Regions from separate parts of the Alloalcanivorax dieselolei B5 genome, predicted to be linked through region 2. Evidence: predicted binding sites of a transcription regulator. Region 2 holds the regulator's gene; each other region holds the start of a gene.

Region 1 (6,663 bases), 1.3 Mb from region 2:
GTTTCCCAGAGCGCCATTTCCAGAACGGCGATATAGACGTGCAGAATAGCGATCAGCGCTATCAGAATATTGGCGATCATCGGTCTCTCCCTGGGATCAAGGTTTCAGCAGCACTTTGCCGGTTTTGCCCGGCGCCAGCGAGGCGGTGACCGCGTCGGATACTTGCGCCAGATCGAAGGTCGCTTCGGCGGGCAGCTGCAGTTCCCCGGCGGCGACCAGGCGCAGCAGCTCACCGATCAACCGCGCCTTGGTTTCGGCGGCCATATTGGCGCTGACCTTGGCGCCCCAGAAACCTTTCACCGTCGCCTGTTTGAAGATCACATCCCCCGAAGGCAGTTGCATGGCTTCCCCGGTCATGGTGCCGAAGGAAACCAGCACGCCGTTCTCGCCGAGCAGTGATAACAGGGCAGCACTGGCTTCCCCGCCGATTGAATCCACCGCCGCGCGGATCGGGGCATCACCAACGATTTCACGCACCTTATGCCGCCAGCCTTCATGGGCGGTGGAGACCACATTGCTGATGCCCAGCGCGGTCATTTCGTCGACGCCGGCGTCGCGGCGCACCAGGTTGATCACGTTCACTCCGCGTGCGGCGGCCAGCATGGCAACGGTCTTGCCCACCGCGCCATTGGCGGTGTTCTGAACCATCCAGTCGCCACTCTCCAGATCGAGAAATTCAAGCAGGGAGATGGCGCTGAAGGGCATGGCGATAAGCTGGGCGGCGGCCTCGTCGGCAATCACTTCCGGCACTGGAATGAGGCCGGCCGCGGGGGCAAGGAAGTACTCCGCCCAGGTGCCATGGACTGACGCCACGGCAATGCGTTGACCGGGGCTGATACCGCTGACGCCTTCGCCAAGCGCATCGACGATGCCCACGGCTTCGGAACCGCCAATGGCGGGCAGGTCGGGTTTGTAGCCGTAGCTGCCGCGCACGGTCCACAAATCATGGTTGTGGATCGGTGAGAGAAGGGTCTTGATCCGTACCTGGCCGGGGCCGGGCTGCGGAACGGGGCTGTCGCCGAGGGCAAGAACCTCGGCGGGCTCGCCGAACTGGGTGTGGATCGCGCTGCGCATGATGGTGTCCTTAAGAAGTGATGACAGGAAAAGTCGGCCCGGCCTCCGTGGCGCAGGCCAGCAATTGTTCAGTGGCGGCTAGCGCGCGCTCCATTGGCGCCCGGCTCCGATCCAGCTTGGCCAATAGCGCGGCACCAAGCCACATTTGATAGAGCACTTGAGCCAGGGCCATGGGGTCGGGACCGGCCGGTAAAGAGCCGTCGGCGCGCGCTTCGGTGATCATGACGGCGATCCGGTCGAGCAGGCGGGCAATGCCCTTGCTGAGAATCTGGCGCATCGTCTCGGAGAGGTCCGCGACTTCGGCGGAGAGCTTCACCGCGAGGCAGTCCTCGGCCCAGCCACCTCCGGCCGGGTCCTCTTCTCCCGGATCGTCGAGCCAGGCCCGCCAATAGCGCATCAGCCGTTCACGCCCGCTTATGGCGTCGCCCGCCAGCAAGGCATCAAGTCGGGCGCCATAAGCCTGGGCATAGTCCTGCAAGAGCGTGCAACCGAACGCTTCCTTGGAAGGAAAGTAATGATAAAACGAGCCCTTTGGCACGCCGGAGGCCTTGAGGATTTCCTGCAGTCCAACCCCGACGAAGCCTTTTCTCAGCACCAGGTCGTGGCCGTTATCGAGGATGTTCTGACGTGTCGCTTCCGCTTTGGATGTTCGAGTCATGAGGGCAATATAAGGAAAAATAGACCGGTCGTCTAGTTTCTATTTAAAGCGGCGTGAAGAGAGTAAGGTACAAGGAGGCGGGAGAATCCATAATGCCCGTTGCAACCGCCCCGCCGGATACTTAGGCTTTGCGGTCTGTTTCACCGGGAGATCCGAAAATGGCATTCAAGGTTTATGTGGACGGTCAGGAAGGCACCACCGGTCTGCGTCTGTTCGAGTACCTGGAAGGGCGCGCGGACATCGAGCTGCTGCGCATCGACAGCGCGCTGCGCAAGGACCCTGACGAGCGTGCCCGGCTGCTGAACGCCGCCGACGTGGCCTTTCTGTGCCTGCCGGACGCGGCCTCGCGGGAAGCGGCGGCCATGGTGGATAACCCGGACACCTGTCTGATCGACGCCAGCACCGCGTTCCGGGTGGCCGATGACTGGGTCTACGGCCTGCCGGAACTGGAAGCCGGGCAGCGCGAGCGCATCCGCGCCAGCAAGCGCATCGCCAACGTGGGTTGCCACGCCAGTGCGTTCATCCTGGCGGTGCGTCCCTTGGTGGATGCCGGATTGCTGCCGGCGGATTACCCGGTCAGTGCCACCTCCCTGACCGGCTACAGCGGTGGCGGCAAGAGCATGATCGCCGACTACCAAGCCGATACCGAGGGCCGCCTGCAGGCGCCGCGCGCCTACGCGCTCGGCCTGGAGCACAAGCACCTGCCGGAAATGCAGCGCTACACCGGCCTGACCCGGGCACCGATCTTCGTCCCCACCGTGGGCCCCTTCCTCAAAGGCCTGGCGGTGACCGTGCCGCTGCAAATGTCCCACCTGAAACCGGGCACCGACGTTGGCGCGCTCTACGAGGCCTTGCGTCAGCGGTACGCCGGTGAGCCGTTCATTCGCGTGCACGCGCCGGACGATCCCGCCGGCCTTGACGGTGGTTTCTTCGACGTTCAGGGCAGTAACGACACCAATCGGGTGGACCTGTTCCTGTTCGGCAACGGCGAGCGCCAGTGCGTGATCGCGCGGCTGGACAACCTGGGCAAGGGTGCGGCCGGCGCCGCCGTGCAGAACATGAACGTCCATCTCGGCATCGACGAAACCACGGGACTTACCGCGGGCTGACCGTCGGGGACGGGCCCGGGCGGGCTCAGCGCTTCATGATTCGCAGAATTACATCTTTACAACAATAAATGCCCGCCACTGGTCACGGATGAAACCGTGCTGTCAACCGCACTCAATATCCTGCTTGCCACCTCCAATCCGTCCAGTGGTGAAGCATGGCTATTTCGCGAAGAACCTTATTGCAAATGATGTTCGTCGGAGGCGGCGCGGCGGCGTTGGCCGCCTGTGGTGGGGGTTCTTCCGGTTCCGCTCCAGAGCAGGGGGGCGGAGGTGGCGACCCGGTCGATCCCGGCCCTGGCGAGCCTTCTCCACCGAGTCCGCCCCCGCAGCCGCCCGCCCGGGAATTGCCTTTGAAGGCGGGGCCATTGGCGAACATCGGCCCGCTGGTGGATTCCGGCGTGGATGGCATCCTGATTCCCGAGGCCTTTTCGTTAAGACTGGTCGCCACTGCGGGCCGGCAACCGGTGGCGGGGGGCTTGGGATACCTGTGGCATTGGCTCCCGGACGGCGGTGCGGTGTTCCCGGTGGAAGACGACGGCGGCTGGGTCTATGTCTCCAACAGTGAGTTCCTGCCCGGTGGCGTCGGCGCTTTGCGCTTCGCCGCCAATGGCGACCTGTTGGACGCCTATCCTATTTTGCAAAACACACGAGTGAATTGCGCCGGTGGTGCCACCCCCTGGGGGACCTGGTTGTCCTGCGAGGAAATCCAGGACGGCAAAGTGTACGAATGCGATCCTCGAGGGACGCCGCGTCTGGCCCAATCCCACCCGGCAATGGGGCTGTTCAAGCACGAGGCCGCAGCCGTGGACATGGCCACCTCGACGGTGATCATGACCGAGGACGAAGGGGATGGCCGGCTTTATCGGTTCGTGTCCGTCGGGAAAGTGAGCGCCGTTAATGGCCGGGAAGGCCTGGATCTGGACAACGGTACCTTGCAAGTCTTGGAGGTGGAGGGCTACCCCAACGGCGCCTATATCGAGGACCTGGACGTTGCCCGCCATATCCAGCGGGTGAGCTGGGTGGATGCGCTGTCTCCCGAAAAGCCCCAGAGCAAGGTGCGTGAGGATCATCAGAACAGCACCGGCGAAGGCGCACCGGGAACCCGTTTCAAGGGGGGCGAGGGCATCTGGATTCAATACTGGCCGGAAGGTGAACAGGAGCAGGTCAGCGGTTTCGAGCACCCTCTGCGGGCGGTGGTGTTCTTCGCCACCAAAGGGGATAACCGGGTGTGGGCGCTGGACCTGGATAATGAGCTGATCGAAGTGGTGTTCGATAATGAGCAACTGACCGTCTCGGGCGAAGCCAAATTCGACGACGTCGACAACCTGGTGGTCAGCCCCGCCGGAGACGTGGTGGTCGCGGAAGATGGCGACGAGATGCGCTTGATGGTCATGGTGCCCAATCAGCCCGCCAGGATTTTGCTGCGGATACCCGGCGGCGGCAGCGAACTGACCGGTCCGGCTTTTACCGCCGACGGCTCAAGGCTGTACTTCAGTTCCCAGCGTGCCAGCGCCGGCCTGACCGGGTTGCTGCCGGTGGGCAAGACCTACGAACTGACGGTGCCGGAAGCGTTTCGCATGGGGTGATCGGCGGAAATCGCTTACACGCAACACGCCGGCACGCCGCCCCGCTCAAAAGTCGTAACGGGCTTGCAACGCGATGGAGCGGCCCGGCTCCAACAACGGACTCACATCGAGGAATTCCTGGCCATAGCTGGCCCGGTCCACGTAGTCCTCGTCATTGAGGTTGTCCACCGACAGGCGCAGGGTCAACGGCGGTACCGGCCGGTATTCCGCGTAGATGTCCACCACGGTGTAGCCCTGCTGCTTGGCGCCGCTGCTCTCCACATCGTCGTTGTCGAGGGCGATTTCCGCGCTGGCGCCCAGTTCCAGGGGCCAGCGCGGCATCGCGAACACGCCGCTGACGGTGATCAACTCGCCCAGCGGCGCGGTGAAATAGTTGCCGTCGTAGGAGGTGGCTGGGTCGCCGTCTTTCTCCGAATCGATGTTGGCGTATTTCACTGACACTTCGCCCAGGCGCCCCATGTAGCCCACCGCCAGGTCGTAGCCATCGATGTCGAAATCCGCCACCGCGGCCGGATCGCCGCTGTAGGATGGCACCCGGGCGTTGGCGATGGCGGTGCGGAAGCGATTGGCCTCGGCGAAGAAGCCGCCACGATGCACGTGCAATCCGACGGTGCGGTTGTGGGCGCGCACCGGTTCCAGATTGGCGTAGTCCCAGGCGCCGTTGAGGATGTAGTTCTCGGCCAGGGCGGTGCCCGCCCAGACGTCGGTGTAGCCGGCGTTCAGTGACAGATGATCGTTGACGTGGAACTCGCCGAACACGTTGCTGCTGACGCCCTCGTCGTCGTGGTGGGAATCGTCGGTACCAGTGAAGGTCTGGTCGTCGTAGCGGGCGCCATAGGAGAGTTCCAGCCGTTCCCACAGATCCTGGCGAAACTGCACGAAGACCCCGGTATTGCGGGCGGCTTCCTCCAGGTCCGCGCTGCCGGCCTCACGAAATATCGCGCTGTCATCGTAATGGTCGAGGCCGAAGGTGATATTGGCGAAGCGGGTGTGCGCCACGTTCTTGAGGGTGGCGGACACGCTTTCGGTGATGCCTGTGTAGACCACCTGGGTATCCGGCGCGGACAGCGGCACTTCGCGGGTGTCCAGTTCGGTTTCGTTATGAGCCAGCGTTACCGCCGGGTTCCAGTAGCCCTGGCCGGTGTCGCGCTGGTAATTGAAGACGGTATTGCGGCGGGTCAGATCGTAGACCCGGGAATCGGGCACCGGCCGGCCGCCGTCCAGACCGGCGAAGTTGGCCCGGTAGGGGCGGGCGGCATCGTCGTTGACCACTTCGTGACTGAGCTCGAAGCGGCCCGCTCCGGCATCCTCGTAGGCCACCTTGACCAGGCCGCTGATTAGTCCGGGGGCGGTGAAACGGGCGGTGTCGCCGTTGCCGTCTTCGTAGTCATTGCCGTCGGTATGCTTGATGTAACCCAGCCCCTCGAAGCCGCCGGCCCGGCCAAAGGCGGCACCGGCAACGGACCGGGTATCGCCGTTGGAGGCATAGCGTCCGTCCAGGAAAGCGCCCGCATTGTCGTCCGGCGCCAGCAGATCGGCCGCGTCCACGGTCTCGTAGGCGAGACTGCCGCCCAGTGCGCCGGGGCCGGCGTCGGCCGCCGCTACACCGGCGGAGGCGCGCGCGGCTTTGAGCAGGGACGGGTCGATCAGATTGGTGGCGTTGTGGTGGAACACCTTGTTGTTCTGCCGGGCGCCATCCACGGTGACCACCATGGCGGTTTCCTCGACACCGCGCACGTAGACTTTCTGGTTCATGGCGATGGGGCCGCCCACCGCCACCGACGCCTCCTTCTTGAACAGATCCTTGATGTCCTGCGGACGCTGCGCCTCGATGGTCGCGCGGTCGTAGTCGAGGGTGCGCGGCCGCCCGCGCTGGTGAGTCGGCGCTGTGACCGTCACCGGGGCGAGCCGGGTGCTGGTGCTGGCGGCCTTGAGCGTATAGCTGCCGTCATCTTGACGTTCGGCCATCAGTCCGCTGCCGGCCAGGATGCGATCGAGCGCCTCCTCGCGGCTGAAGCGGCCGCGCAGGCCGTCGCTGTGCTTGTCCGCCGTCAGCCGGAGGTCGCCGGCAATAAAGGTGCCGGAGCGTTCGGCGAAGCGCGTCAGCACCGTGTTCAGCGGCCCGGGAGGGATGTCGTACTGCTGTTGCTCGCTGCCGGGCGGGGTGGTTTGGGCGGTGGCGCCGGTGAACGGTACGCCGCCCAGACCCAGGGCCACGCCAAGGGCCAGGGCGCGC
Region 2 (6,663 bases):
AATGGGCCAGGGTCTGCGAAAGCGGCAGACCAGCGCCAGGGACAGCAACTGCGTCTTGTCGCCGATTTCCCCCAGGGTAACCAGCAGGGTGGAGGACAGAAAGGCTTCCATCAGCGCGCCTCCCCGGTGGGCAGGGCAAGGCGGACGGTGTGGACCTGCCTGTTCTCAAGGCGCGGACGGCCTCGGGAAACTGGGTGGGCCATGGGTAGGGCTCCGGGGGGCGGGACGACAAACACGAGAGACACTGTCCGCTCATCCCGCCCCCGCGGTCTGTCTGCAGACAATGTCTCAGGTCTCGTCAATCCGAGGACACGGCCACCATGCGCATTGAGGCGCAACTGTGTTGATGACCGTCAAGGGCGGGGCGCCCAAGCGACTACTCCCCCAAGACGGCGCTAACCATAGCTGTCTTGGGGGAAGCTGGCAATATCCCGATGGGTCAGAACAACCAGCCGCTGATCAGGCGGCCGGGGGCCAGGGCGCCGAGACCGGCGCCCACCAGGCCCAGGTAGGCGCCGATGGTGAAGCCGCGGTGCATGCGCAGCCGTCGGCGGCGCGCGGCCACCACCGCCATTATCAGACAGAACAGGACCCAGACCGACAGCAAGTGGATGGGGCTGAAAGGGCCGACAATCGGTAGGAAGCCATGGATCCAGAACGAGGATACGGCGGTGGTGGCCATGGCCAGGACCCAGGCCCAGCCAACCTTGCGATGACGGCGGTCACCCTTGGGGGTCAGTAACTGCACGGCGCCAAGTATTAGAGCCAGAACCGCCGCCAGCCAATGCAGAGTGATCATGATGTGGTCTCCAGGAGAAAAGTATATGCTGTGAACATGAGTTTCAAAGGTAAAGTGCACAGTGTCAACATTGAGAGGGAAAAATAGTAGAAGTGAATACTTACCATCACGGAAACTTGCGTGAATCATTGATCCAGGAAGGCATAACGCTGCTATCTGAAAACCAGGATGCACAGATCAGTCTGCGCGAGCTGGCCCGGCGGGTTGGTGTCACGGCCAACGCTACCTATCGTCATTTCGCCAACAAGGAGGCCCTGCTGGCGGCCTTGGCCGCCGAAGGCTTCCGGCGCCTGGGAAAAGGCCAAAGTGAGGCGGCTGGCACCTCTGGTCCTGGTCCGGCCCTGCTGCGGGCGGGCCGGGCTTACTTGCGCTTCGCCTGGCATAACCCGGCCCTGTTTCGGTTGATGTTTGGCTCCACCCTGGCGAACCGGGACGACCCGGAACTGGCCGAAGTGGCCCGCGTTTCCTTCCGGAGCTTGCGATTGGCCGTGGCCACCGCCAAGGGTGTGGAGGAGCAGGCGCCGGGTGTGGAGACAGCCACATTGCGCGCCTGGGGCCTGGTGCATGGTCTAAGCCATTTGATGCTGGATGGCCAGTTGAGCGCGATATCGGCGTCGCCTCTGGACGCGGCGGAACAAGCGCTGATGGAAACGGTGGAAGGCCGGCTATAATGCTCCGTTATAATTGGAGAACCCCATGAGCGACGATCGTTTTCTCGATATCGAAACCAAGCTGGCCTACCAGGAAGATCTGGTGAATGAGCTGAACCGCATCGTCAGCGTTCAGCAACGTTCCCTGGATGAGCTGGAAAAGGTGTGCCAGCGTCTGGTGGAGCGGGTGGTGGAACTGAACGAGGAGATCACCGCGCTGCGCATCCAGGACGCGCCGCCGCCGCATTATTGAGGCGGGAAGCCATTCGCTACTGCGCCAGCGCGGTGGGTTTGCTCACCAGTCGCTCCCGCGGGAAATGGCAGATAAAGACGCTGCCCTTGCCCAGTTCGCTGCGAATCTCCAGCCTCGCCCCGTGACGGATCAGCACGTGCTTGACGATGGCCAGCCCCAAACCGGTACCCCCGGTCTGGGTTACCCGGCTGGTGTCGGGCCGGTAGAAACGCTCGGTCAGGCGCGGAATATGTTTCGGATCGATACCAGTGCCGTCGTCGGAGACGGAAAAGTGGGCGCCTTTGTCGTCCTGCCACCAGCGGATCAGGATATGGCCGCCTTCCGGCGTGTACTTCACCGCATTGGTGATCAGGTTGCCGAAGGCGCTTTCCAGTTCCGCCGGGTCGGCCACCAGCCGGGCGGTTTCCGGCACCTCCAGAACGATCTGGTGATGCTTGTCCGGCGCCAGTGCCAGGGCGCTCTCGCGCATGCGCTTGAGCATGCCATGCACGGTCACCGCCTGGTGGGTATTGTCGGTGTTGGTGCTTTCCAGCCGCGACAGCAGCAGCAAGTCATGCACCAGGGCTTCCATGCGTTGGGACTGGCTGGCCATTTGCGACAGCGCTCGGCGTAACCGGGCCTGCTCCTCCGGCACGGTATCCTGCAGGGTCTCCAGATAGCCTTTGAGCACGGTCAGTGGCGTTTTCAGCTCATGACTGACGTTGGCGACGAAATCCTTGCGCATCTCCTCCAGGTGATGCAGCCGGGTGACATCGCGGGCCAGGATCAGCTGGTCACCGACGCCGAACTCGGTGATGCGGAATTGCAGGATGCGGTTGTCGTCCACCGGCCCGGGGATTTCCAGCGGTTCACGAAAATCGCCGCAGGACAGGTATTCGGTGAAGCGGGGGTGGCGGATCAGGTTGGTGAGCGGCTGGCCGAGATCCTTTTCCTCGTTCAGCCCCATCAACCGGTGCGCGGCGTGGTTCCAGTATTCCAGGTAGCCGTGGCTGTCGATCAGCACCACCGCGTCTTCCAGCGCATTCACCGATTGCTGGGCGCGCAGGATGATGCCCTGCAGGTTCTCCTGAGCGCGTCGTTCCTGCTGAAACAGGTGCTCCAACCGGGTATAGAACTCGCCCCACAGCCCCACACTGTCCGGCGGCTCGGTGTGTTCCTCGCGGATCAGCCAGGTGTAGAGGGCGAACAGCTGGCGGGTGCTCCAAACGATGTAACCGAGCAGACCCACCACCAGAGGCCAGACGTTCTGTACCGCCAGGGCCGCGACCAGCGACAGGGCGATAAGAACAATGATGCGGTTTACTTCCTTGGCCAGACTGCTTTTCATTGGCCGTTGCTTCCTCTCAGGGCCGTTGCGGAGGGGGAGGCCCGTTTCGGCCGATCCGTATCAGGGTCGTCTCAGGACACCTGGGCGGATCTTACCGAAAAGCGATAACCGGTGCCCCGCACGGTCTGAATGAAACCATCAAAGCCATGAGGCGCCAAGGCCTTGCGCAGACGGCGGATATGCACATCGATGGTACGGTCCTCCACGTACACATTGGCGCCCCAGACCTGATCCAGCAACTGGGTGCGGGAATAGGCCCGTTCCTGGTGACTCATGAAGAACTCGAGCAAACGGTATTCGGTGGGGCCCATGTCCACGGGTACCCCGTTGGCGCTGATGCGATGGCTGACCGGATCCAGGCACAGGCCCTGGACGTCGATCTCCTTTTCACCGGCGGCGGCGGAGGAGCGGCGCAACACCGCGCGAATGCGCGCGATCAACTCGCGGGTGGAGAAGGGTTTGGTGACATAATCGTCGGCGCCCACGTCCAATCCCTGGATCTTGTTATCTTCCTCGCTTTTGGCGGTGAGCATGATGATCGGCACTTCACTGGTGTTGTCGTCCCGTTTCAGGCGACGGGCCAGTTCGATGCCGGTTACCGAGGGCAGCATCCAGTCCAGCAATACCAGGTCCGGCCGTTCGTCGACGATGCGTTCGTGGGCTTGCTGGGCGCTTTCAGCCTCGAGTACGTCGAAATCGGCTAATTCAAGGGCCACGGACACCATTTCCCGGATGGCCGGTTCGTCGTCGACAATGAGGATGCGATTTTTTGACATAGTTCGGTCTTCCGCTTTCCCGCCCGGATGTAGGGAGCCTCATTAGATGGCTTTTTTATGACATCTTGATGACAGATTTGCCAACCTTTTCGCCGCCGCTCGCGCCATTACGCCGGGCGGCGGCGTTTCCGGGTGGGTCACAAATATTGCAGAAACAGACCGACGAAAACGCAGGCGCCCACCCAGTGGTTGTTAAGAAAGGCGTGAAAGCAGGGCCAGCGTTCCCGGTAGCGGATGCGCCATTGTTGATGACTGAACAGGGCGAGGGCGCCCAGCAGGCCCAGGTACCAGGGCAGGCCGAAGCCCAGGCGCAGCCCCACCAGCACCAGCCCGGCCAGCACCAGACCCTGGAGAATGCCGATGATCACCTTGTCCAGATCCCCGAACAGGATGGCGGTGCTTTTGATCCCGATCTTGAGGTCATCCTCGCGGTCGCACATGGCGTACTCGGTATCGTAGGCCACCGTCCACAGCAGATTGATGATGAACAGCAGCCAGGCGATGGGCGGCACGCTGGCGGTTTCGGCACCGAACGCCATGGGAATGGCCCAACTGAAGGCGGCGCCCAGCACCACCTGGGGCAGGTTGGTGAAGCGCTTGGTGAACGGATAAAGAATGGCCAGGCCCAGCCCGCCGAACGCCAGCCAGAAGGTGAAGCGGTTCAGGAACAACACCAGGATCAGGGCGATGAACAGCAGGCCCACGAACAACCCCAGGGCCTGTTTGGCGCTCAGGGCGCCGGTGGCCAGCGGGCGTTGCCGGGTGCGCTCCACCGAACCGTCGAAGTCGCGGTCGGCGAAGTCATTGATCACGCAGCCGGCGGCGCGCATCACGAACACCCCGAGCACGAAGATGACAATGTTCTTCAGGCTCGGCGTGCCATCGGCGGCGATCCACAGCGCCCACAGCGTGGGCCACATCAGCAGCATGCTGCCGATCGGCCGGTCCAGGCGCATCAGCTGAATCCAGGGCCACAGCGAGGGATAACGGTGTTCCACGAAAGCCAGCATGGTTGTTCCTTCTATTGTTCCCCGACCTGTTCTTCCCCCACCAGGGACCAGAGCGCGGGCAGAAAATACTCCGCCACCAGCAACGGCCGTCCCCTTTTCACGAAACGGGTCTGGCGCCCCCAACACGGCCCGCGGCCCGCCGGCGACAGGCCATAACGGACCCACACCTGATCCCGGTGTGCCTCGGGGTAACGGTATAACTCACTGCCCAGCGAACGGCCACCCATATGCGCCAGATTGCGATTGGCCCAGCGCAGACTGAGCAGCGGCAGGACGCTGCGGGCTTCCACCACCGGAGTGTCGCACAGCATCAGCGTGACTTCCCGGATCAGCGCGATGCGGCGCCCGCTCTGGTGTAACTGCTCGCGTTCGAAAGGCGCGGGGACCGTCACCAGGGAGCGGTTGTGGCGGACATGAAAAGCGCCGTGGCGGCGCAGGCGGGCGGTGAGGGATCCGGGGTCACCGAGCCAGTCGCGGATGAGCGGTGGTACGGTAAGACGATCCAGTGGACGCCATTTCGGGTCGGCGTCCAGAGGTGAATTTGGCATAGTGTGACACTCCGCTCTCGACCGGCGGCGTGGACTATGGCGCAAGGTGGCGCGAGGGGCAAGAGAGCGGCACGAATCTGGCAGGGTCGTCGGCCAGGGCGGGGCCGGTCATGGTGAGGTCATCGGCCCGACTGCCATGGTGACATCCGCGGGTGTCATTGATTTTTCAGGGCGGCGTGGCTACGTTAGCGGGCCCCTGGTTTCCGGCCCCTGGCGCTGTCCGGGATATTGATCAACGAGGTATGACATGAAGAAATGGGAATGTGTGGTGTGCGGCTTCATCTATGACGAAGCGGAAGGGCTCCCCGAGGAGGGCATCGAGCCCGGCACCAAGTGGGAAGATATCCCCGACGACTGGGTATGTCCGGACTGCGGCGTCGGTAAGGATGATTTCGAGATGGTGGAAATCTGAGCGACCGCCATTCCCGTCCCTGGCACCACCCTGGCACCACATAAGGAGCGCCAATGAAGCCCATCGTAGTGATCGGATCCGGTCTGGCCGGATTCAACGTGGTCAAGGAATTCCGCAAGCTGGACAAGGAAACGCCGCTGGTGGTGCTGACCGCCGACGACGGCCGCAGTTATTCCAAGCCGATGCTGTCCACCGGTTTCACCAAGGAAAAAACCGCCGACGACCTGGCCATGGCCTCGCCGGAACAGGTGGCCGAACAGTTCAACGTCACGGTGCGGACCCACGTTCATGTGGCCGGTATCGATGTCGACGGGCATCGGGTGCTGCTGCCGGACGACCATCTGGATTACAGCAAACTGGTGCTGGCGCTGGGGGCGGATACCTGGACGCCGCCGCTGGAAGGCGACGCGGTGGGCGAGGTGTTCTCGGTCAACGACCTGATGGACTATGGCCGCTTCCGCGAAGCCCTGCAGGGCAAGCGCCGCGTGACAATTCTAGGCGGCGGCCTGATCGGCTGTGAATTCGCCAACGATCTGAGCAACGGTGGCTTCGAAGTGGCCCTGGTGGAACCGATGGGGCGTTGCCTGCCGCTGTTATTGCCGCGGGCGGCTTCCGAGGCGGTGGGCCGGGGACTTGAGACATTGGGCGTGCGTTTCCACTTTGGCCCCCTGGCCCAGGCGGTACACCACGGCGATGACGGCACCCTGATCACCGAACTGTCCGACGGTACCCGGGTGGAATCCGAGGTGGTACTGTCCGCCATTGGTTTGCGTCCGCGCATCGACATGGCCAAGGAAGCCGGTCTGCGCACCAACCGGGGCATCCTCACCGACCGCACCCTGCGCACTAGCGCCGAGGACATCTATGCCCTGGGCGATTGCGCGGAAG
Region 3 (6,663 bases), 940 kb from region 2:
CGCTTCCATTTTTTCCAGCGCGGTTTTCACCGCGTTATCGAACGCGATACCGTCGGTCAGAGCACGCTTGGCACTGGTAGCGTGCAGCGCATGGTCAATACGACCGCCTTCCACCATCAGGAAGAAGCCATTGTCGCGAGGGCTGAGCAAATCGATGGCTTTGCCGGTCATTTCGGCCAGGCTCGGCTCTTGCGTGGGAATACGGTCGAGCTCGTAGCTCATATCGCTGCTGGTGAAAATGCCAAGCAGCTTTTCGGTGTCGTCGGCCACGCCCATCAAAGCGTCGGTGTTATCCACGTACTGATAGCCGGCGGTTTGCATTTCCTCGATCAGGTTACGACCGTCGGTACGGCGGCCACTCTGATCCGCGGGCAGGAAGTGACGGCGGCCGCCACCGAGCATGACGTCGACACCGTCACCAAGGGCGGCGTTGAAGCCGTCCCCGCCCGGCACCATCTGCGCGGCGATGGTGTTTTCACCGTTACGGTTACAGATGTGGGCGTAGGTCGTTGCCGGAGTGGCGTGAGTCACGCGGGTGGTAGTGACCACGCCGGTGGCAAAGCCTTGCCCCTTCATCAGCTCCAGCAGCGTCTCAACTGAGGCGCCGTTACCTTCCTCACAGGTGCTGTTGCCGTCGGCATCCACATACTGGGAACCGTCCGGCGCGTAGGCGTTGGTGCCGGTGCTCATGGAGATGACTTCATTTTTCATCTTCACGCCGGTCATGTAAGCGGCCATGGAGGGAGCGCTATCGGTCACCTGACCATCCGCGGAGTAGGTACGGACAAAAGCGGTTTCCGGCAGCGTATCGATGGTGATGCTTCCCGCTTCACCGGCCTCGAAGATACGCATGGCGGTCAACGTCGTGATACCCATGCCATCACCGAGGAAGAACAGTACGTTTTTCTTGGCGGCGGCTGGCGGTGGCGCATCGTGGTTGTCGCTGTCACTGCCGCAGCCGGCCAGCGTTACGGCAAGGGCGAGCCCCGCCATTTTGAGCATTTTCATCAGCACTTCCTGTCTCATCGTCATGTCTTCGGCCCCCAACTGGGCAAGGGACCACCCCGGCAAGGAGTATTCGAAATCTTTATGACAATTTTGAGATACTTACAGGAATGTGCGGCGAAATAGCGGCCATCTCCTCTTAAATGTAACGATATAACAAATCAAAATTTGACCGGGACACCCCGAAACGAAGGCCTGATCCCGCCGCCAGTCAACAATCACCACGCCGCTGATTACTCACTTCTCATGACGAGAAATATTTTTGTCATTTTTCTCTCATTAAAACGCCATCCGCCCCCCTCACCCTGGTCACCACCCCAATTCCAAACAATAGTAGACGGAGCTATCCATGTCTCTGAGGAACGACACTTTTAAACTGGGCGCACTGGCGGTTGCCATTTCCATGGCAATCACCGGTTGCGGAAGCGACAGTGATAACGACCCTGATCCGCAGCCACAGATGGAACGGCTGACCCGTATCGCCACCCTGCCGCTTGGCGCGGAAGCGACCGGACTGTTCCTGAAGGAAGACGGTGAGGTCTTCACCAACATTCAGCATCCGTCCGACGCCAATGTTACCGCGGATGCAGATGGTCACACTTACAGCCTCGCCACCGTGGGCGTGATCGAAGGTGCCGATGTCAACGAACCCTTCGCAGCCGTTTCCGTGCCGGAAACCGACGAAGAGAAACAGGTGATGCGCGTGGCCCTGGGCCGCTACAACGTGCTGGGCCAGCAGAGCGAAGACTGGGCCGGTGCGCCTGAACCCGGCGGCCTGGGCGCCATCAACGTGAAGGACGGCAGCGCCACCATCCGTGTTTCCAACGACCCGGACTTCAACGGCTGGATTCCGGTCAGCGAAGACGAGGGTTATCTGTTCACCAACTGGGAAGACCGTCCCGGTGGTATGAGCCGCCTGCACCTGATGCGCGACCAGGATGGCCGCTGGATGGTGCAGGACCACCAAGCCTCCATGGTGGATTTCTCGGCGGTGAACGGGACCTGGGTGAACTGCTTCGGCACCGTATCCCCCTGGAACACCCCTCTGACGTCGGAGGAGTTGTACTTCGACGACACCATTGACTGGAACAATGCAAACTACCCGTACTACGGTCAGGCACAGGATCTGGCGGACTATCTGGCCGGCGAGATCAACACGGATTACAGCGCCACCTTCCCGAACCCCTACGATTACGGCTACATCGTCGAAATCACCGACCCCACTAGTGCGCCGACGCCGGTGAAGCACTTCACACTGGGTCGCTACTCCCACGAAAACGCCGTGGTGATGCCCGATCAAAAGACCGTCTATATGAGCGATGATGGCGGCGGCGTGATCCTGTTCAAATTCGTGGCCGACACCGCCGGCGACCTGAGCAGTGGCACTCTGTACGCGGCGGCCGTTCAACAGGACACCGTGCCCATGGACGCCGCCCAGGCTGGTTTCGACATTGAGTGGGTCGAGTTGGCCAGCGGCAACAACACCGAGATCGAAAGCTGGGTGGACGAGTACGACGGCATCACCCCGAACGACTACACGGAAGGTGCCAACAGCTACATCAGTCAGCAACAGATTGACGACTGGGCGGAAAGCAAGCGCGGCGAGGATCTGGACAACAGCGGCGACGTAGCTACCAATCCGTTCGGCGACGATCGTGTGGCCTTCCTGGAGTCCCGCAAGGCGGCGGTGGCCCTGGGCGCCACCGGGGAGTTCAACAAGATGGAAGGTATCAACGTCAACATCGGGCGCGCCCAGGCAAGCGTCGAAGGTGACGGCCCGCAGGCCTACGTCTACGTGGCCATGTCCGACATCAGCGGCACCATGACTGACAGCGACGGCCTGGTGCAACTGACCAACCAGGATGCCAACTGCGGCGGCGTGTTCCGCATGCCTCTCGGCGCTGACTACGACGTAGCCCGCCTGGAAATGGTGGAGCTGGGTGGTCCGCACCAGCCCGAGGACGCCGCCAACACGTGTAGCGTGGACGGACTTTCCGGCCCGGATAACGTGGCGGTCATGAACGATGGTCGCGTGCTGATCGGCGAGGACACCGGCGGTCACGAAAACAACATGGTGTGGTTGCTGGATCCGGAAGGCTGATCACGCCCTTCGGACCCGCACCGGGGAGGAGCGCGTCTGGCGCCCTCCCCGTTTTCCGTTCTGACACTCTCTTTTCAATCAATCGGTTCCTCGACCATGAAAGCACTACTTTACGCGACCGGAATCGCTATGGCCGGCCTCGCTCTCGTCGGCTGCGACCAGAACAACAGCAACACGGAGATCGGCGACACGGTGCCTGCCGCCGCCCTGGAGCGGAAGCTGCCGCCGGACCTGTCAACCATCTACAACCAGGAGGCACCGATTCCGCCGCAGTGCTATACGCGCACCGAGGGCCAGTTCAATCCCTGCTACACCTGTCACCAGACCTACCCCGACCGGGCCCGCCCCAACACCATGGGCGACGGCTACCTGCAAGGGAGTTACGATTTCTCCGAGCTGGGGGAAACCAACCACTGGCTCAACCTGTTCGTCGACCGCCGCGAAGCGGTGGCCAAAATGGACGACCAGGCGATCCTGGACTACATCAACCAGGACAACTACAGCGATTACATGAAGAGTCTCGCCGACTCCAATGACTGGAGCGGTCCGGTGCCCTACATCGAGAACCTGGCAAACGGTTCCGCTGCTTTCGATGATCTCGGCTTCGCCAAGGACGGCAGCAACTGGGTGGCGTTCAATTACAAGCCGCTGCCCAGCACCTTCTGGCCCACCAACGGCAGCACCGACGACGTCATGGTGCGACTGCCGGAGAAATTCCGCACCAGCACCTGCCAGGCCGGTGAGTCCCGCGACGTCTATCTCGCCAATCTGTCGCTGATGGAAATGGCGATCAAGGAACTGGACCGCATCGACACCCCGCCCCTGGACGAACAGGCGGTGTGCGCCGACCTGGACGGCGACGGCCGGCTCGCCACCGCCGCCACCCTGCTGCGCCGCGATCACTACCTGGGAGGAGCGGCGGACGTGCCGGTGGTGGACATGCTCTATCCGCAGGGCATTGAGTTCCTGCACACGGTGCGCTATGTGGGTGTGGACGAGGACGGCACCATCGGCGTGCCCAAGCGCATGAAGGAAGTGCGCTACATGAACAAGATCCGCTTCTACGACACCAATCACCTGCGCTCGCTGTTCGCCAACGAGCACCAGGAAAAGATGGAAGGCAATCTGCCCACCTACGCCAATCACGGTGATCGTGGCATGGACAACGGCTTTGGCTGGATGGTGCTGGGCTTTATCGAAAAGGCGGACGGCACCCTGCGCCCGCAGAGCAACCAGGAGCAGCGTTTCTGCATGGGCTGCCATACCACCGTTGGTACTACCATCGACCAGACTTTCGCCTTCCCGCGCAAAGTCACCGGCGCCGAGGGCTGGGGCTACATCGATCTGAAAGGCATGCCGGATGCGCCGGCACTGAATCAGCCCCTGGGCGAGATCGCCCAGTACCTCGGCCTGGTCGGCGGCGGTAACGAGTTCCGTGAGAATGGCGAGATGCAAACACGCTGGTTCAACGAGGATGGCAGTGTCGATCTGGAAAAGATCGCCAAGGCCGATGTCTACGAACTGATCACGCCGAGCCGGGATCGCGCTCTGTCATTGAACAAGGCCTACAAGTTGATCGTCGAGGAACAGAGCTTCCTGTATGGCCGCGACGCCACCCTGGCGCCAGCGAAGAACGTGTTCCGTCATATCAACCCGGACGACATCGCACCTCTGAAACCGGAAAAACGCATCGACGGCTATGAAATCCGTCTTGACTGGTCCGCTGGCACGAACTGAGTGTCAGCTCTATTCAGGACGGGTCAGTCACATAAAAAAAGCCGGCTATTGCCGGCCCTTTTGTCAGCGGAAGCGAAACTCAGGAGAACGGATTACGCTTGATGATGGTTTCCACCCGGTCCGGTCCGGTGGAAATAATGTCGATGGGCGCGCCGGTCACTTCCTCGATGCGTTTGAGGTAGGCCTTCGCGTTTTCCGGCAGGTCCTCAAGCTTCTTCACTCCCAGGGTCGATTCCTTCCAGCCCGGCAGGGATTCGTACATCGGCGTCACTTCGGCGTAACTGTCCGCGTCCCAGGCGCATTCCAGTTTGTCACCGGCGGCGTTTTTATAACCCACGCAGATACGCACTTCTTCCAGGCCATCCAGCACATCCAGCTTGGTCAGACACAGACCACTGATCGAGTTGATCTGAATAGCCCGCTTCAAAGCGATGGCGTCAAACCAGCCGCAACGCCGGGCCCGACCGGTGGTGGCACCGAACTCGTGGCCTTTTTCCGCCAGATAGCGGCCGGTCTCGTCGAACAGCTCGGTGGGGAAGGGGCCGCCACCTACCCGGGTGGTATAGGCCTTGGTAATCCCCAACACGTAATCAAGATACAGCGGGCCGAAGCCGGAACCGGTGGCGGCACCGCCAGCGGTGGTATTGGAACTGGTCACGTAGGGGTAGGTGCCGTGGTCGATATCCAGCAGCGTGCCCTGGGCGCCTTCGAACATGATATTTTCACCACGCTCGCGCGCTTTGTGCAGTTCCGCGGTGACATCGCAGACCATCGGGCGCAGCTCTTCGGCCATGGCCAGCAGATCGTCCAGCGTCTTCTGGAAATCCACCGGCTCGGCGTTGTAGAAGCTGCGCAGGATGAAGTTATGGTAATCCATCACTTCACCCAGCTTGGCGGCGAACCGTTCACGGTGGAACAGATCGCCGAGACGCACGCCACGGCGCGCCACTTTGTCTTCGTAAGCCGGGCCGATGCCGCGACCGGTGGTGCCGATCTTCTGGGCACCGCGCGCCACTTCGCGGGCCTGATCCAGGGCCACGTGCACCGGCAGGATCAGCGGGCAGGCGGAAGACAAGCGCAGACGCTCACGCACCGGCACGCCCTGCTCCTCCAACCCCCGCATTTCCTCGAGCAAAGCGTCCGGCGCCAGCACCACGCCGTTGCCGATCATGCATTGCACGCCATCGCGGAGAATGCCGGACGGAATCAGATGCAGCACGGTCTTCTTGCCATCGATCACCAGGGTATGGCCGGCATTATGCCCGCCTTGGAAACGGGCCACATAGGCCACCTGATCGGTGAGCAGATCGACGATCTTGCCCTTGCCTTCATCACCCCATTGGGTACCGAGAATTACGACGTTCTTGCCCATGGCTATCGCTGCTTCGCTGTTCAGGAGGAAATGGGTTGAATGGTCCAGCCATTGTCGGCGGCCACCAGTTGCCGGTCACACCCCAGTTCGTCGGGGTCGTTATCGGCGCCGGGCAGAGCCAGCACCACACGTTCGCCGTCCGCGCGCAATGCCGCCACTTCAGCGGCGAAGGTAGCGTCGGACAGCTCGCCCCGGGCGAGTACACCACCCTCCCGAGGCATGGCGGCCAAAGCCGCCAATTTCTTCAGGTCGGCACTGAAGCCGGTGGCCGGACGGGCCCGGCCAAACACTTCACCGATATGATCATAGCGGCCGCCCTTGGCCAGCGGTTCGCTGTCACCGGGCAAATAAGCGGCGAGCACCACACCGGTATGGTAGTGATAGCCGCGCAATTCCCCGAGATCCAGGTGTAACCGGGCCGGACAGCCAGCCAGCGCGTCAGCCAGCG

What was found. Region 2 encodes PhoB, which activates phosphate uptake and scavenging genes when phosphate is short. Its sites were predicted from a motif close to TGTCATANNNNTGTCANA; they were not measured.
Region 1: the regulator PhoB is predicted to act here: its motif matches at 2,888-2,905, upstream of B5T_RS15440 (alkaline phosphatase PhoX).
Region 3: the regulator PhoB is predicted to act here: its motif matches at 1,269-1,286, upstream of B5T_RS03835 (PhoX family protein).

What each region holds. Positions count from the first base shown of each region.
Region 1 covers NC_018691.1:3,464,931-3,471,593, reverse strand. Annotated here, with positions in the region: gene B5T_RS15460 (DUF1304 domain-containing protein) at 1-80, opposite strand, end outside; gene B5T_RS15455 (zinc-binding dehydrogenase) at 97-1,074, opposite strand; gene B5T_RS15450 (TetR/AcrR family transcriptional regulator) at 1,085-1,732, opposite strand; gene argC (N-acetyl-gamma-glutamyl-phosphate reductase) at 1,891-2,841, shown strand; gene B5T_RS15440 (alkaline phosphatase PhoX) at 3,027-4,427, shown strand; gene B5T_RS15435 (TonB-dependent receptor) at 4,473-6,663, opposite strand, start outside.
Region 2 covers NC_018691.1:4,814,830-4,821,492, reverse strand. Annotated here, with positions in the region: gene B5T_RS21650 (TMEM165/GDT1 family protein) at 1-111, opposite strand, end outside; gene B5T_RS21645 (DUF2306 domain-containing protein) at 440-799, opposite strand; gene B5T_RS21640 (TetR/AcrR family transcriptional regulator) at 916-1,470, shown strand; gene B5T_RS21635 (SlyX family protein) at 1,496-1,702, shown strand; gene phoR (phosphate regulon sensor histidine kinase PhoR) at 1,719-3,029, opposite strand; gene phoB (phosphate regulon transcriptional regulator PhoB) at 3,101-3,805, opposite strand; gene ubiA (4-hydroxybenzoate octaprenyltransferase) at 3,943-4,815, opposite strand; gene B5T_RS21615 (chorismate--pyruvate lyase family protein) at 4,827-5,363, opposite strand; gene rd (rubredoxin) at 5,611-5,775, shown strand; gene B5T_RS21605 (NAD(P)/FAD-dependent oxidoreductase) at 5,829-6,663, shown strand, end outside.
Region 3 covers NC_018691.1:826,141-832,803, reverse strand. Annotated here, with positions in the region: gene B5T_RS03840 (alkaline phosphatase) at 1-1,032, opposite strand, end outside; gene B5T_RS03835 (PhoX family protein) at 1,355-3,106, shown strand; gene B5T_RS03830 (hypothetical protein) at 3,236-4,843, shown strand; gene B5T_RS03825 (adenylosuccinate synthase) at 4,923-6,215, opposite strand; gene B5T_RS03820 (ATP phosphoribosyltransferase regulatory subunit) at 6,236-6,663, opposite strand, start outside.